2 regions of the Shewanella sp. KCT genome follow, and region 1 is predicted to be linked to the other one. Evidence: predicted binding sites of a transcription regulator. Region 1 holds the regulator's gene; the other holds the start of a gene.

Evidence for each region. Region 1 encodes MetJ, which represses methionine synthesis genes. Its sites were predicted from a motif close to TAGACGTCTAGACGTCTA; they were not measured.
Region 2: a site for MetJ is predicted at 3,944-3,961, ahead of metH (methionine synthase). Genes of this name have one in related genera too.

What each region holds. Positions count from the first base shown of each region.
Region 1 covers NZ_LVDJ01000002.1:260,374-267,957, reverse strand. The annotation lists gene AYI87_RS04035 (conjugal transfer protein TraF) at 339-1,535, shown strand; gene AYI87_RS04030 (sulfite exporter TauE/SafE family protein) at 1,600-2,340, opposite strand; gene metJ (met regulon transcriptional regulator MetJ) at 2,419-2,733, opposite strand; gene metB (cystathionine gamma-synthase) at 2,958-4,124, shown strand; gene AYI87_RS04015 (bifunctional aspartate kinase/homoserine dehydrogenase II) at 4,144-6,537, shown strand; gene metF (methylenetetrahydrofolate reductase) at 6,802-7,584, shown strand, end outside.
Region 2 covers NZ_LVDJ01000002.1:52,291-59,874, reverse strand. The annotation lists gene metH (methionine synthase) at 141-3,863, opposite strand; gene AYI87_RS03120 (histidine phosphatase family protein) at 4,193-4,804, shown strand; cobalamin riboswitch at 4,878-5,056, shown strand; gene AYI87_RS03115 (ABC transporter ATP-binding protein) at 5,160-6,116, shown strand; gene AYI87_RS03110 (FecCD family ABC transporter permease) at 6,103-7,146, shown strand; gene cobT (nicotinate-nucleotide--dimethylbenzimidazole phosphoribosyltransferase) at 7,285-7,584, shown strand, end outside.

The DNA.
Region 1 (7,584 bases):
ATGAAATTTAATGTTTTTTGTTTTTTGGTTTTTGCTTTATTGTGATCTTGCTCTCGAATAAAAAGTACCCGGTTAGATCACACTTTGTTATTTTAGCTCTCTCTAAATAGGTATTTTTGCTTGTTTTCGTATTGCAAATGGGCCTGTTTTGACGGGCTGGGCGGTTAACCGAATCGGCAGGTTTCAATCTGGGTGAGACGGAGTGGCAAAATAATTTAAAAAAAAAAGTATCTGATCGACCTGTTTCGAGAGCACTTTTTAGCCGTCTTAGTCTATCTTTAAAGACGACTCGGGTAGATTCCCGAGCGAAAACAAAAATAATGAACGGGGTGAATGAGATGAAATACCTTAGCTTGGTCATCGCAGTGTTATTGTCTGCTAGTGCCTCACTGGCATCTGCCGCCTCTCTCTACAACGAGGCCCGTAGTGATGCCATGGGCGGAACCGGGGTCGCGGCCTCTAACCGCGAAGGTGCCGCCTTTATCAATCCCGCTCTGTTAGCCATTCATGCCCCCAAATATTCCGGCGGCGCCGTGATGTTGCCCGTGCTGGGTGCCGAGGCCGCCAACATCGATAATCTGACCGACAAGTTTGACGCCCTACAGGCCTCCTATGACGGTCTGGAGGCGGCTATCAATGCCAGCGACGTCACTGGGATCACCAATTACCGCGACATGTTGGTCGCCGATCTTAAGTCCCTCGATGGTGAGAATGCCTATGGCAGCGTGGGGCTAGGTTTTTCAGTGGTTCTGCCCACCAAGCGCATGCCTATGTCGATCTTTTACAAGACCTATATCGATGCGGTCAGCGTGGCGGTGATCGAGGACAGCGACATAGATGCCCTGACCAATCTCGACCCTAACAATCCGCCTGCGGTTACCGATCTGGATTCGCAGGGGGCCGTGGTTGCCGGTGCCATCTCAGATCTTGGGGTGGCCCTCAGCTTCCCGCTGTCGATCGTCAATATGCCGGTCGCCGTCGGTATCTCGCCTAAGCTGCAGCGTATCGACACCTATAACTATGTGGTCAGTGCCAACAACTTCGACGCCGATGATTTCGACGACAACAAGTACCGCAACGACGATACCGTGGCAAACCTGGATATCGGCGTGGCGATTCAGCCACTCGATCGTATGACCATAGGCCTGTCGGGACGTAACCTGGTGAGCCAGAAACTGGACACCGTCGAGGCGATGGGGCGCAAGTTTACCTACCGTGTCGAGGCCCTCTATACCTTAGGTGTGGCCTATGATTGGGATAACTTCAGCCTGACCACGGATGTGGATCTTAATGGTCATAAGCGATTCGATGAGATAGGCGAGACCCAGTATTGGCGTCTGGGCGGTGAGATGAGGGCGACCGATTGGCTGGCCCTGCGTGTCGGCTATCGCCACGACATGAAAGATACCAGTAGCAACCTCTATACCCTGGGCACAGGCTTTACCATAGGCCGCTCCTTTAATCTGGATCTCACCGGCCTGGTGGGCACAGATGACGCCGTGGGCGGGGTGATTCAGACTTCCTATCATTTCTAGGGATAGGTTTTTTAGAAACAAGAAGGCCGGCTATGATGCCGGCCTTCTCTTTATCCTAGAGGAGTTACAGCAGGGTGCTTAAGGACTTAGCGGCCAGCAGGATGGCGCTCAGGCTACAGAGTACCAGCGTCATGATACGGGTCTTGTTCTTGTCTATGCGCCCCACCAGGCGATTGGCGATCAGGTAACCCAGCAGCACAGAGGGGAGCAGCAGCGCCGAGCAGTAGAAGTGATGCAGGGTCAGCAGACCCGTGAGCCCCAGAATCACTATGGCGATAGTGGAGCTGAAGATGAAGAAGGCCGACAGGGCCGCGCGAAACTGCTTGGCATCCTTACCCGAGAGCAGTATGGCCAGCGGCGGTCCGCCGATGGCGGCGATGTTGCCGAAGATCCCCGAGATCACCCCGGCGATAAACAGGCTGCGGCGGTTAACCACCAGGTTGAGTCGCATCAGGCTCAGCAGTACGGCGATGGCCACGATAATGGCGATAGTCATGCCGAGCACGTCCTGGGGAGCGACCATGAGCAGGCCGGCGCCGATCAGTCCGCCGGGGATGCGTCCCAGCAAGGCATATTGCAGGCCGTTGAATTCCAGGGCGCCACGCTCACGGATCAGTGTCAGCAGGGCGATAGAGAAGCCCATCAGGATCACCGGCGCAGGCACCAGTGACGGCTCGATAAGATAGAGCAGCGGTGCGGCGACGACCGCCATGCCGAAACCGATTAGGCTCTGGGTGAGGGCGCCGACGAAGACGATAAGCGAGGCTAGCGCCAGAATATGGGGATCGAGCGGAAGTGCAGGCACTGCAATGTTCCAGACTAAGGTTGAAAACTAAAAGAGGGACCGCCTAGCGATCCCTCTATCGATTCGTGTGTGAGTGGATCACTCCATCTCTTCCCACTCTATGCCCATCTCGGTCATCAGACGTTTGACTTCGGCCGGGATGCTATCTGGCTTGTCTTTAGACAGGTCATCGTCTTGGGGGAGTGGCTGACCGGTGTAGGCGTGCAGGAAGGCCTCGCACAGCAGCTCGCTGTTAGTGGCGTGACGCAAGTTGTTGACCTGGCGCCGGGTGCGCTCGTCGGTTAACACCTTAAGCACCTTAAGAGGAATAGAGACAGTGATCTTCTTTACCTGCTCATTCTTCTTACCATGTTCAGCATAGGGGCTGATATAATCGCCATTCCACTCAGTCATTGACTCACCTGTAAATTCTAAAATTCGGTGCAGATTTTAAACCCTTACAAATTACAGTCAAATTATTGCCTCGAATTTTTGGCAAATGCAAATAGATTTCTAAATGTTTGGACGTCTAAACGTCCAAAAGTTGTTGACGCTCACTACCGGCTTAGGTACATTTAGACGTCCAGACATCTCTTTTGTCCGAGGTGCCTGCCCAGATCCATATTGAGGAGTTGAAGATGACAGCGCGTAAACTAGCCACCGCCGCCGTACGACGAGGCATAGAGTCAGACACTCAGCACGGTGCCGTGGTGCCGCCTATCTATCTGTCGACAAACTACTCGTTTGAAGGGCATCAACAGCCGCGGGCATTCGATTACAGCCGTTCCGGCAACCCGACCCGCTCCATTCTCGGCGATGCGATTGCCGAACTGGAACAAGGGGCGACCGGCGTGGTGACCTGTACCGGCATGGCCGCCATCACACTGGTGACCAGCCTGCTAGGCCCAGAAGATCTGCTGGTGGTGCCTCACGATTGCTATGGCGGCAGCTATCGCCTATTCACCAACCTGGCCAAGAAGGGCGCCTTTAAGCTCTTGGTGGTGGATCAAACCGATGATGCCGCGCTTGAGCAGGCGCTGAGCCAGTCACCCAAGATGGTGTGGCTGGAGACTCCCTCTAACCCGTTGCTGCGAGTCGTCGATATCGAGGCCATCGCCCAGGCGAGCCACAAGGTGGGCGCTCAGGTGGTGGTGGACAACACCTTCCTTTCTCCTGTGTTACAACAGCCACTGCAGCTGGGCGCCGATATCGTGGTGCACTCGACCACCAAATATATCAATGGTCACAGTGATGTGGTGGGCGGCGCCGTGGTGGCCAAAGACCCTGAGGTGGGCGAGCTGCTGCACTGGTGGTCAAATACCCTAGGTTTGACCGGGTCGGCCTTCGACAGCTACCTGACCCTGAGGGGGCTGAGAACCCTGGCGGTGCGCATTCGTGAACACCAAGCCAACGCTCAGAAGGTATTGGCACTGCTTTGTGACCACAAGGCGGTGGAAAAAGTGTATTATCCGGGGCTTGCCGAGCATCCAGGCCATGAAATTGCGGCCAGACAGCAGAAGGGCTTCGGCGCTATGCTGAGTTTTGAGCTAAAAGGTGGCGAATCGGCACTCGTTGCCTTTTTAGATGCGTTACAATACTTCTCGGTAGCCGAGAGTCTGGGAGGCGTAGAGAGTCTGGTGGCGGTTCCCGCGACCATGACCCACAGAGCCATGGACCCAGAGGCGCGCCGTGAGGCGGGCGTGAAAGATACCCTGATCCGTTTGTCAGTGGGCATAGAAGATGGCGAGGATCTGGTGGCCGATATTCTTGCGGGTTTAGAAGCGGCTATCGCGGTAAGTAGTTAAAGGGTTTGAGGAGCAGATAATGACACGATGTCATTTGCATAAGTTTGGTGGTTCTAGTTTAGCGGATGCAGATTGTTACCGCCGCGTCGCCCACATTTTACTGACCCATGGCCACAGCGATGATCTTATCGTGGTGTCGGCCGCGGGCAAGAGTACCAATTTCCTATATCGCCTGCTGGAGCTGTGCGACACAGATCAGCTGTGGCAGGAAGAGTTACAGGTGCTGGTGAGTTACCAGCAGAACCTGATCGAGCAGCTGCTCTCCAACGAGCAGGCCCGTAGCCTGAGAGAGCGACTGGCCACCGACAAGTCGCAGCTGACCAGCCTGTTGTCGCTCGATGAGCTAAACGATTATCAACGCAACCAGGTAGTAAGTTTCGGCGAGCGCTGGTCTTCTCGTCTGCTGGCGGCTCTGCTGCGCGAGTCTGGCGTGGCGGCGACCGATGTCGATGCCCGCACCCTACTGGTCGCCGATGAAGGCGCCGTGCCGCAGATCCGCCTTGGCGAGTCACGCCAGAAGGTGCAGGCGCTGCTCGAGGCTCATCCCCAGGAGCGTCTGGTGATCACCGGCTTTATCTGCGCCAACGAGCAGGGCGACACCCTACTGCTGGGCCGTAACGGCTCAGATTTTAGCGCCACTTTACTGGCCAGTTTGGCGGATATCGAACGTGTCACCATCTGGACAGATGTGGAAGGCGTATTTAACGCCGATCCTAACCGAATTAACGATGCCAAGCTGCTCAAGAGCATGTCGCTCACCGAGGCGAACCGTCTGGCGCACCTTGGCTCTCCTGTGCTGCATAACCGCACTTTGCAGCCACTGTTCGACACCGAAGTGAGCCTGGCGGTGCGTTCAAGCTATGCGCCCCATACAGATTTTACCCTGATCGCCCCTAAGAGCTCGTCGGCCAGTGCCCCAGTGGTGACCAGCCTCTCCAGCGTCAGTCTGTTTAGCCTGACCATAGGGGTTGAGCTGCCGCAGTTGCTGGCCTGTTTTGCCCAGGCTGGCCTGACGCCACTGGCCTATTGGTCGTTGGCCCACGGCCGCGCCGAGCTGGCCTTTACCCATGAAAATCAGAAGCAGGCCCAGGCGATCTTCGAGGCCAAGCGCAGCGAGCTGGGAATCGATGAGTTACAGCTGCGCGACGATCTCGGCCTGGTGGCCCTGGTAAGCGCCGATGCCAGCCTCTATCGCCGCGGTTTCTCGCGTCTGCTGAGCCGTGAGGCCCATCCTCTGTGTAACGATGGCTTGAGTCTGGTGACTCTGGTGCCTAAGGCGCAGGTAAACCTGTTGACCCAGAAGGTGCACAGACGCTGCGCCGGTCCGCGCAAGCGTATCGGTGTCTTGCTGCTGGGCATAGGCAACATAGGCGAAGCTTGGATCGATCTCTTCAAGCGTGCCCGCCCCGTGCTCAATAAAGAGCTTGAAGTCAGCGTCGAGCTGGTGGGACTCTTGAGTTCCAAGAAAGCGCTGCTGAGCGAGACAGATATTGACTTAAGCAGCTGGCAACAGGCCTTCGAGGAGCGTGGTACTGGCTGGCAGTACACCCATCTGTTCGAGCAGTTACAGGCGTTAAATTGCGATGAGTTGATCGCCCTGGATATCAGTGCCAGCGCCGATCTCACCCTGCAATATCCAGAGTTTTTTGCCCGGGGCATTCATATCGTCAGCGCCAACAAGCTGGCGGGTTCTGGGCCGCTGGCCTTCTATCAGGAGCTGAAACAGCAGCTGGGCAATCGTCGTCTGTTTTGGCGTTATAACGCCAGCTGTGGTGCGGGCCTGCCGGTGCAACATGCGCTGAACGATCTGCATAACAGCGGCGATAGCATAGAGGCGGTCGGCGGCATCTTCTCTGGCACCCTGTGCTGGCTGTTCGAGCACTATGACGCCAAGAAACCCTTCTCCGAGCTGGTGCTGGAGGCTAAGGGGCTGGGCATTACCGAGCCAGATCCCCGCGACGACCTCTCCGGCCGGGACATGCAGCGCAAGTTGCTGATCTTGGCCCGTGAGATAGGTTACGACATTGAGCTGGACGATATCGAGCTGGAGTCTCTGGTGCCGACTACGCTGGCCGAGATCCCGTTGGATGATTTCATCAAACGTATGGCCGAGCTCGATGGCGAGATGTTGCAGCAGTATCAGGCTGCTGCCGAGCAGAACAAGGTGCTCAGGTATGTGGCGTCATTGGATTCAGACCAGGGCCTGCTCAAGGCCAAGGTGGGGATCCAGTGGGTCGATAGGAGCCACCCGTATGCCAATCTGACGCCGGGCGATAATGTCTTCGTGATCCGCAGCGATTTCTATCAGGACAATCCGCTGATCATACGTGGTCCGGGTGCCGGGCGCGAGGTGACGGCTGCCGCGGTGCAGTCGGATCTGGCGCAGATCTGCCGGGATCTCCTGCAAGAGTGATTCAAAGGGTCGATGCGTGCATCGGCCTTTTTTATAGCTTTTTCTCTTCTTCTTTATATCTCTCTTTCAGTGTATTTCGCCGGATGAATTGGTGAGATAGGCCTGCCTGTGTCTGCCGTTTCACTTTCGGACTATCTTATAAACAGATTGTTTTTTAATGAGGCAATTTTTGGGCTTGACATCACTCTGAGTTTCTCTAGTATATGGACATATAGACGTCCAAACGTCTAAAATATTTTTTGCTCTAGGTCTGAGGGAATTAAGATGGCTTTTCATCACGCACAACACGCCAATTCATTGAATCAAAGCTTGTCTGAGCTTAATGGTGATATCAATGTGTCATTTGAGTTTTTCCCGCCGGCCACCCCCGAGATGGAAACCATTCTGTGGAACTCCATCAGACGCCTGGAGCCGCTTAAGCCTAAGTTTGTCTCGGTAACCTATGGTGCTAATTCTGGCGTGCGCGATCGTACCCATGGGGTGATCGAACGTATTCAGAAGGAGACAGATCTGGTGGCGGCGCCCCATCTGACCCTGGTCGATGCCAGCGATGAAGAGCTGGTCGAGCTGGCGAAGCATTACTGGAACTCGGGTATACGCGACATCGTTGCGCTTCGTGGCGATCTGCCCGCGGGCAGCCCTAAGCCGACCCGTTTTGCCAACGACCTGGTGCGCCTACTCAAATCTGTGGCCGACTTCGATATCTCGGTGGCGGCCTATCCTGAGGTGCACCCGGATGCGCCCAATGCCCAGGCGGATCTGATCAACCTCAAGAAGAAGATAGATGCGGGGGCCAACCGCGCCATCACCCAGTTCTTCTTCGATGTGGAGTCTTACCTGAGATTCAGAGACCGCTGCGTGGCCGCCGGAATCGACGTGGAGATAGTGCCGGGCATTCTACCTGTGACCAACTTTACTCAGCTGAAACGCTTCGCCGGCATGACCAATGTGTCTATCCCGAGCTGGCTACATCGGCAGTTTGAGGGGTTAGATGATGATCCATCGACCCGCCAGATGGTCGGGGCCAACGTGGCCATCGACATGGTC
Region 2 (7,584 bases), 210 kb from region 1:
CTCGGGTGTGGGTTGAAGACCCACGACTTTCCTCGGCCGCAAGGCCGTATGAGTTAGTGAGGCGAAGCCTCTGGACTCAAGTTCAAACGAAGTTTAAACAATCACAAGGAGTCTATGTGATGACTCCAGATCACTTCCCGTTAAACATCATAGTCGAGTACCGGTGCCAACCAGCGCTCTGTCTCCTCAACACTCATTCCCTTACGCTTGGCGTAGTCCTCTACCTGATCCCGGCCGATATTGGTCACGCCGAAGTAGCGCGACTGCGGATGGGCGAAGTACCAGCCGGAGACGGCGGCGGTGGGGAACATGGCGTAGCTCTCGGTGATATTGAGATCTATGGTCTCGTCGGGCTTTAGCAGCTCCCACAACAGGCCTTTCTCTGTGTGATCCGGGCAGGCAGGGTAGCCGGGGGCCGGACGTATGCCTTTGTATTTCTCACGGATCAGCGCCTCGTTATCCAGGTTCTCATCGGCGGCGTAGCCCCAGAACTCCTTACGTACCCGCTCGTGCATCCGCTCGGCGAAGGCCTCGGCCAGTCGGTCGGCCAGACACTTAAGCATGATGGCGTTGTAATCGTCGTGGTTGGCTTCGAAGCGGGCCACATGCTCGTCGATGCCGTGGCCGGCGGTGACGGCGAAGCCGCCCATGTAATCGGCGACGCCAGAGTCTTTCGGCGCGACGAAGTCGGCGAGACAGAAGTTGTCGTTGCCCACACGTTCTATCTGCATCCGCAGATGATGGGTGGTCATCTCGACCTGGCTGCGGCTTTCATCTGTGTAGATCTCGATATCATCGTAATTGACTGTGTTGGCCGGGAAGAGGCCGATGACCGCCTTGGCCGTCAGCCATTTCTCTTCGATGATGGTTTTGAGCATCGCCTTGGCATCTTGGTAGAGCTTGCGCGCCTCTTCGCCCACCACCTCGTCATCGAGGATCTTGGGGAAGTGGCCGTGTAGCTCCCAGCTGCGGAAAAATGGCGTCCAGTCGATGCGATCGACTAGGTCTTCCAGCGGGTAGTCGTCAAACACCTGTCTGCCCAGTTGATTCGGCACAAATGGCATATGGGCGTTCCAGTCTTGCTGGCAGCGGTTTTCCCGTGCGGCCTCCAGGGTGACGATCTGCTTGCGCTTGGCCTGTGAATTGCGTTTGTCGCGCATCACCCGGTATTCCTCGTAGGCGGCATCTATGGTCGCCTGTCGGGTCTCCTTGTTGATCAGCTTGGCCACCATGGGCACGGCGCGCGAGGCGTCGGCGATATAGATGGCGCCCTCTGGGGCGTGGGGTGCGATTTTCACCGCGGTGTGGATCTTGGAGCAGGTGGCGCCGCCTATGATGGAGGGAATATTCAGTCCCGCCTTGTGGAAGGCTTTGACGTTGTGCACCATCTCATCCAGGCTCGGGGTGATAAGCCCCGACATGCCGATGATATCTACCTTCTCCGCCTTGGCGACCTCTATGATCTTCTCGACCGGCACCATGACGCCGAGATCCACCACCTCGTAGCCGTTACAGGCCAGCACCACGCCGACGATATTCTTGCCTATGTCGTGCACGTCGCCTTTAACCGTCACCATGAGGATCTTGCCGTTGGACTCGCCCTCGACTTTTTCCGCCTCTATGTAGGGATTGAGGTAGGCCACCGCCTTCTTCATCACCCGCGCCGATTTCACCACCTGGGGCAGGAACATCTTGCCCGAACCAAACAGGTCGCCGACCACGTTCATGCCATCCATCAGCGGGCCTTCGATCACATCCAGCGGACGGCTGGCCAACTGGCGCGCCTCTTCGGTGTCTTGATCGATAAAGTCGGTGATCCCCTTGACCAGGGCGTGCTCCAGCCGCTTGTTGACTGGCCAGCTGCGCCACTCGAGATCTTCCTTCTTGGCGCCAGCGGCGCCGTCGCCGCGGTACTGCTCGGCGATCTCCAGTAGCTGTTCTGTGTTGTTCGATCCTTCCACCGGGCAGGGCAGGTTCTGCACCACGGCCTCTACCCTGGCCTTCAGTTCGGGATCGATATCATCATAGATCGCCAGCTGACCGGCGTTGACTATGCCCATGTCCATCCCCGCCTGGATGGCGTGATAGAGGAACACGGCGTGGATCGCCTCGCGCACCGGGTTGTTGCCACGGAAGGAGAAGGAGACGTTAGACACGCCGCCGGAGATCATGGCGTGGGGCAGGGTACGCTTGATCTCGCGGGTCGCCTCGATGAAGTCCACCGCATAGTTGTCGTGCTCGTCGATGCCAGTGGCGATGGCGAAGATGTTGGGGTCGAAGATGATATCTTCCGGCGGGAAGCCCACCTTATCGACCAATACCCGATAGGCGCGGGTACAGATCTCTATCTTGCGCGCCATGGTATCGGCCTGGCCAACTTCGTCGAAGGCCATGATGATGGCTGCCGCGCCGTAGCGTTTCACCAGGGTGGCCTGCTCGATAAACTTGGCTTCACCCTCCTTGAGGGAGATGGAGTTCACCACGCCCTTGCCCTGAATGCACTTGAGGCCGGCCTCGATCACCTCCCACTTGGAGGAGTCGATCATGATAGGTACCCGGCTGATGTCGGGCTCGGAGGCGATAAGGTTGAGGAACTTCTGCATCACCTCGACGCCGTCCAGCATCCCCTCATCCATGTTGATGTCGATGATCTGGGCGCCGTTTTCCACCTGATCCCGGGCGACCGACAGCGCCTCTTCATATTCGCCCGTCTTGATCAGCCGCAGAAACTTGGCCGAGCCGGTGACGTTAGTGCGCTCGCCCACGTTCACAAATAGCGAGTCGGCGTCTATGGTCAGCGGCTCCAGGCCTGAGAGGCGACAGGCTACGGGCAGATCCGGCAGCTCCCGGGCGCCGTGCTTGATGACGGCGGCGCGGATCGCCTTGATATGTTCTGGGGTGGTGCCGCAGCAGCCACCGATAATGTTGAGCAGGCCTTCCTCTGCCCAAGGGCCGATCACCTCGGCCATCTCCTCCGGCGTCTCATCGTAGCCGCCAAACTCGTTGGGCAGGCCAGCGTTGGGGTGCGCCGAGACATAGCACTCGGCGATCTTCGACAGCTCCTCTACATAGGGGCGCAGCTCTTGCGGCCCCAAGGCGCAGTTGAGGCCGATGGAGAGCGGTTTCACGTGGCGCAGTGAATTGTAGAAAGCTTCTGTAGTTTGACCCGTCAGGGTGCGGCCCGAGGCATCGGTAATGGTGCCTGATATCATGATAGGCAGGCGTTGGTCCAGCTGGTCGAATACCGTTTCGATGGCAAACAGCGCCGCCTTGGCGTTGAGGGTATCGAAGATGGTTTCTACCATGATGATGTCGGCGCCGCCTTCTATCAGTGCCTCGATGGACTCGATATAGGCGCTGACTAGCTCGTCGAAATGGATATTGCGATAGCCGGGATCGTTGACATCCGGGCTGATGGAGCAGGTGCGGTTGGTGGGCCCTAGTACCCCGGCCACATAGCATTGACGGCCGGTTTCGGCGGCCACCTCATCACAGGCGGCGCGGGCCAGTCGAGCGCCCTCTAGGTTGATCTCCCGTGACAGCGATTGCATCTCATAGTCGGCCATGGCCACCTGGGTGGCGTTGAAGGTGTTGGTCTCTATGATGTCGGCGCCCGCCTGCAGGTAATCTCTGTGGATCTGCTTGATAAGCTCGGGTTGGGTCAGCACCAACAGGTCGTTGTTCCCCTTGAGATCGCAGGGCCACTCGGCAAAGCGTTTGCCGCGAAAGTCGGCCTCCTCCAGCTTGTGGTTCTGGATCATGGTGCCCATGGCGCCGTCGAGGATCAAAATTTCCTTATTGAGCCGCGCGCGGATCGCGTCGTTAATCTGCCTTACGTTTCGAACAGGGGATTGGGTCGCCATAACTTTCACCTACTTCAACTGACCTATTGCCTAAACTGCCGCGTCTATCGATTTGACGTGCTATTTTTATTTTGGATGTATAAACGTATAGACGTCTATACTAATCGACTTATAATACCCAGGGCAAGTCAAATGAGTATAAGCGTAAACACGGATGAAATTCGAGGGCTGCGCCGCTGCGTCCTGTTTAAACTGCATTGTATGGAAAGGCTGACAAAGATATTTAATTTGAAAGTTTTTCAATGTGTTAATTGTCTGGCGTTGCCAAGCTTATTGCCATAAGGGTATGCTGCTAGCGACTTAACTTGAAAAGGTTTAATGCTGCAGTTATGACGCAAACGACACTCTATTTGATGCGCCACGGCGAATGTGAAGGCGGCAACCTGCTGCGCGGCCATAGCGATCAACCTCTCACAGAGATAGGCTTCGCCCAGATGCAGCTGGCCTATGCCAAGCTGCCCCAGACGGTGGACAGGGTGATCAGCTCGCCGCTTAAGCGTTGCCGCGTGTTTGCCGAACATCTGACGACTAAGAATCAGGTGAAGGTAGCCCTGGATGCCGGGCTCAAGGAGATCTACTTCGGCCGTTGGGACGGTCAGCCTATCCCTGAGCTGCATGCCGATCACGGCGAGGAGCTGAGTGCCTATTGGCGGGACCCTTGGGCCAATCCACTGCCCGAAGGGGAGCCCATGGCTGAGTTCGAGCAGCGTGTCGACGAGGTGGTCGAGCTATTGGTGCATCAGCATAGTGGTGAGGCCTTGTTACTGCTCACTCATGGCGGCGTGATACGTCACCTGATGGCCAAGGCCCTGGGGGTAGAGCGCGCCGTGGGCTTCTATACCCGGCTGAGTCTGGATTACGCCAGTGTGGTCAAGGTAAGCCACTATCGCGATAAGGCGGGAGAGGGTTACTGGCGCCTGCACTGGCACGACGCCGAGTAATTGATTTGTTAGCCCGAGTAGCAGCCCGCTTGCCAGGGGCGCGAAATTTAGCATAATAACCGTGCGTGGGGACCGCCTGCGCCGGGAGTATGGTGTCGAGATCGCCAAGGCGATAACTTGGACTTAATAGGGAATTGGGGAAGGCCCAGCGCCGCTAGCCCAAACTGTGCCCGCAACTGTGAGTGTGTTGCCTAGTCGAACCCGACCTGGTCGCCACGAGTCAGGATACCTGCCTACTCTCCAACTACTATCTCAAGCGGGTGACTTGAGGGAGCCAATAGATGAAGAATACCTCGGGGCCGAGTCTGGCCCAAGGGCGAGGGCGCCTCGGCGCTGCTCCCCGGAGGGCGCGACCTTGAGCGCCCCTAGTCAGCCATCACAAACAGAATCACTCCTGTCTCACGGCGCCAGTGAAGGATCGAACTTAGGTGCAGGCGATGGCGCCTGCGTGCGCCCGGCGCTATCGGTGCGGGATCTCAGCTGGCGCTGCGGTGAGCGCCCCATACTGTCCCAGGTTAACCTGGCACTGCCCGAGGGTAAGATGCTGGGGATCATAGGCCCCAACGGCGCAGGCAAGTCCAGCCTGCTGCGCTGCCTCTATCGTTTCCTTACGCCTAACAGCGGTGAGATCCAGCTGTTTGGGCAGCCTATCGCCAGCCTGAGCGCCAGGGCCTTTGCCCGCGAGGTGGCGGTTGTGCTGCAAGACACGCCCCAGCATTTCGACATGACCACGGCCCAGCTGGTGGCATTGGGGCTCACGCCACACAAGGCCGCCTTCTCCATGACCACCAAGGCCGACCGCCTGGCGGTGAGTCAGGCCCTGGAGACAGTGGGGCTCAAGGATCGCGCCGGACAGATCTACGCCTCCCTGTCTGGGGGCGAGAAGCAGCGGGCCCTGATCGCTCGCGCCATAGTGCAGCAGCCCAAGCTGTTGATCCTCGACGAGCCCACCAATCACCTGGATATCCGCTATCAGATCCAGATCCTCGAGCTGCTCAAGGCCCTGGGGGTGACTGTGGTGATTTCGATTCACGACCTCAATCTCGCCAGCGCCCTGTGCGATCAACTTTTGCTGCTGGATCAGGGCAAGGCGGTGGCTCAAGGCTCGCCCAAACAGGTGCTGAGCGAGGCGCAGATCGCCAGGGTGTTCGGCGTCTGCTGTCAGGTATCGCCCCATCCACAGCACGGCAACCCGCAGATTAATTATTTCTATGGCTATCACCTTCAAAATGGAGGGCAGAGTGCTCTGCATGGCAATGGCTTGGGTGACCAGACCTTTGAGGCGAAGGAGGCTAACCATGCTGAGCGCTAGCCTGAGTCTGGGAAGAGGCTATAGCCCGCAACAATACCTGGCCTTCGTCTGCCTGGGGCTGCTGACCCTGGCGACTCCTGTGCTGGCGGTGAGCTTCGGCGCGGCGCAGATAGGCGTCGCCGAGGTGCTTGAGGTGCTGCTGGCCAAGCTGAGCGGCGCCGATCCCGGCGGCGTGACAGCAAGAATATTGATTGAGCTGCGCCTGCCGCGCATCTTGCTGGCCTTCATCGCCGGCTTCGGCCTGGCCCTGGCGGGCGCCGTGTTACAGACGGTGACTCGCAATCCCCTGGCCGACCCTTATCTGTTTGGCATCTCATCCGGTGCCAGTCTGGGGGCGGTTGTGGTGATCACCCTGCTGGGCGGTGTCGGCGGCGCTCTTGCCAGTGTCGGCCTGCCGCTTGGCGCCTTTATCGGTGCCAGCCTGGCGGTGCTCATGGTGCTGGCCCTGTGCGGACGGGATCTTAACACCCAGATAGAGCGCATGTTGCTCTCCGGGGTGGCGATCTCCTTCCTGTTCGGCGCGCTGGCCAGCCTGATGCTCTATTTCTCCGGGCCGCAATCGGCCGCCTCTGTGCTCTTCTGGAGCCTGGGCAGCTTTGCCAAGGCGAGTTGGCAGATGCTCTGGCTGCCCTGGCTGCTGGTGTTAGCGGCGAGCGCCATTTTGCTGCTGCTTAAGCGGCAGATCCTCGCCATTCAGGCGGGGGATGAGACCGCCCACACCTTGGGCATTCGGGTGCAGCGCCTGCGTCTCGTCAGCCTGCTGCTCTGCTCGCTGATCACCGCCGTCCTGGTGGCCAACTGCGGCGGCATCGGCTTCGTCGGCCTGATGGTGCCCCACATGGTGCGCCTATTGCTGCCGGGGCGTTTCGCCCTGTTGCTGACGGCCCTGGTGGGCGGCTTGTTTATGATCTGGGTGGATGTGCTGGCCAGGTGTCTGCTCAGCTATCAGGAGCTGCCGGTGGGGATCATCACGGCTGTGATAGGCAGCCTCTTCTTTCTGTTTATCCTGGGCGGGAAGCGTGGCAACTAGCCCAGGATCGAAGGAAAGGTGTATGGAAGGAGAGGAGTCATGATGGAGAAGAGTATTGAACTGTGCCGAACTATGCCTGCAAAGAAGGCGTGGATTGCAATGAATCGAGAACGAGGGCGAGCGATATGAGGTACCAGTATGTTTGAAGTCACTGAGGTAAGTAGCGAGTTCGATGCCAAGATCCAGCAGAAGATAGACACTAAGACCAAGCCACTGGGCGCCTTGGGCGCGCTCGAAACCCTGGCGATGACTATCGCCCGGGTGCTGGGGCCAGACAAGCCGCAAATAACCAAACCAACCCTCTTGGTGTTTGCCGGCGATCACGGCATCGCCGCCTCCGGCGTCTCCATCGCGCCTAGCGAGGTGACCACCCAGATGGTGATGAATTTCCTCAAGGGCGGCGCGGCCATCAATCTGTTCTGTGCCCAGGGGGGGATC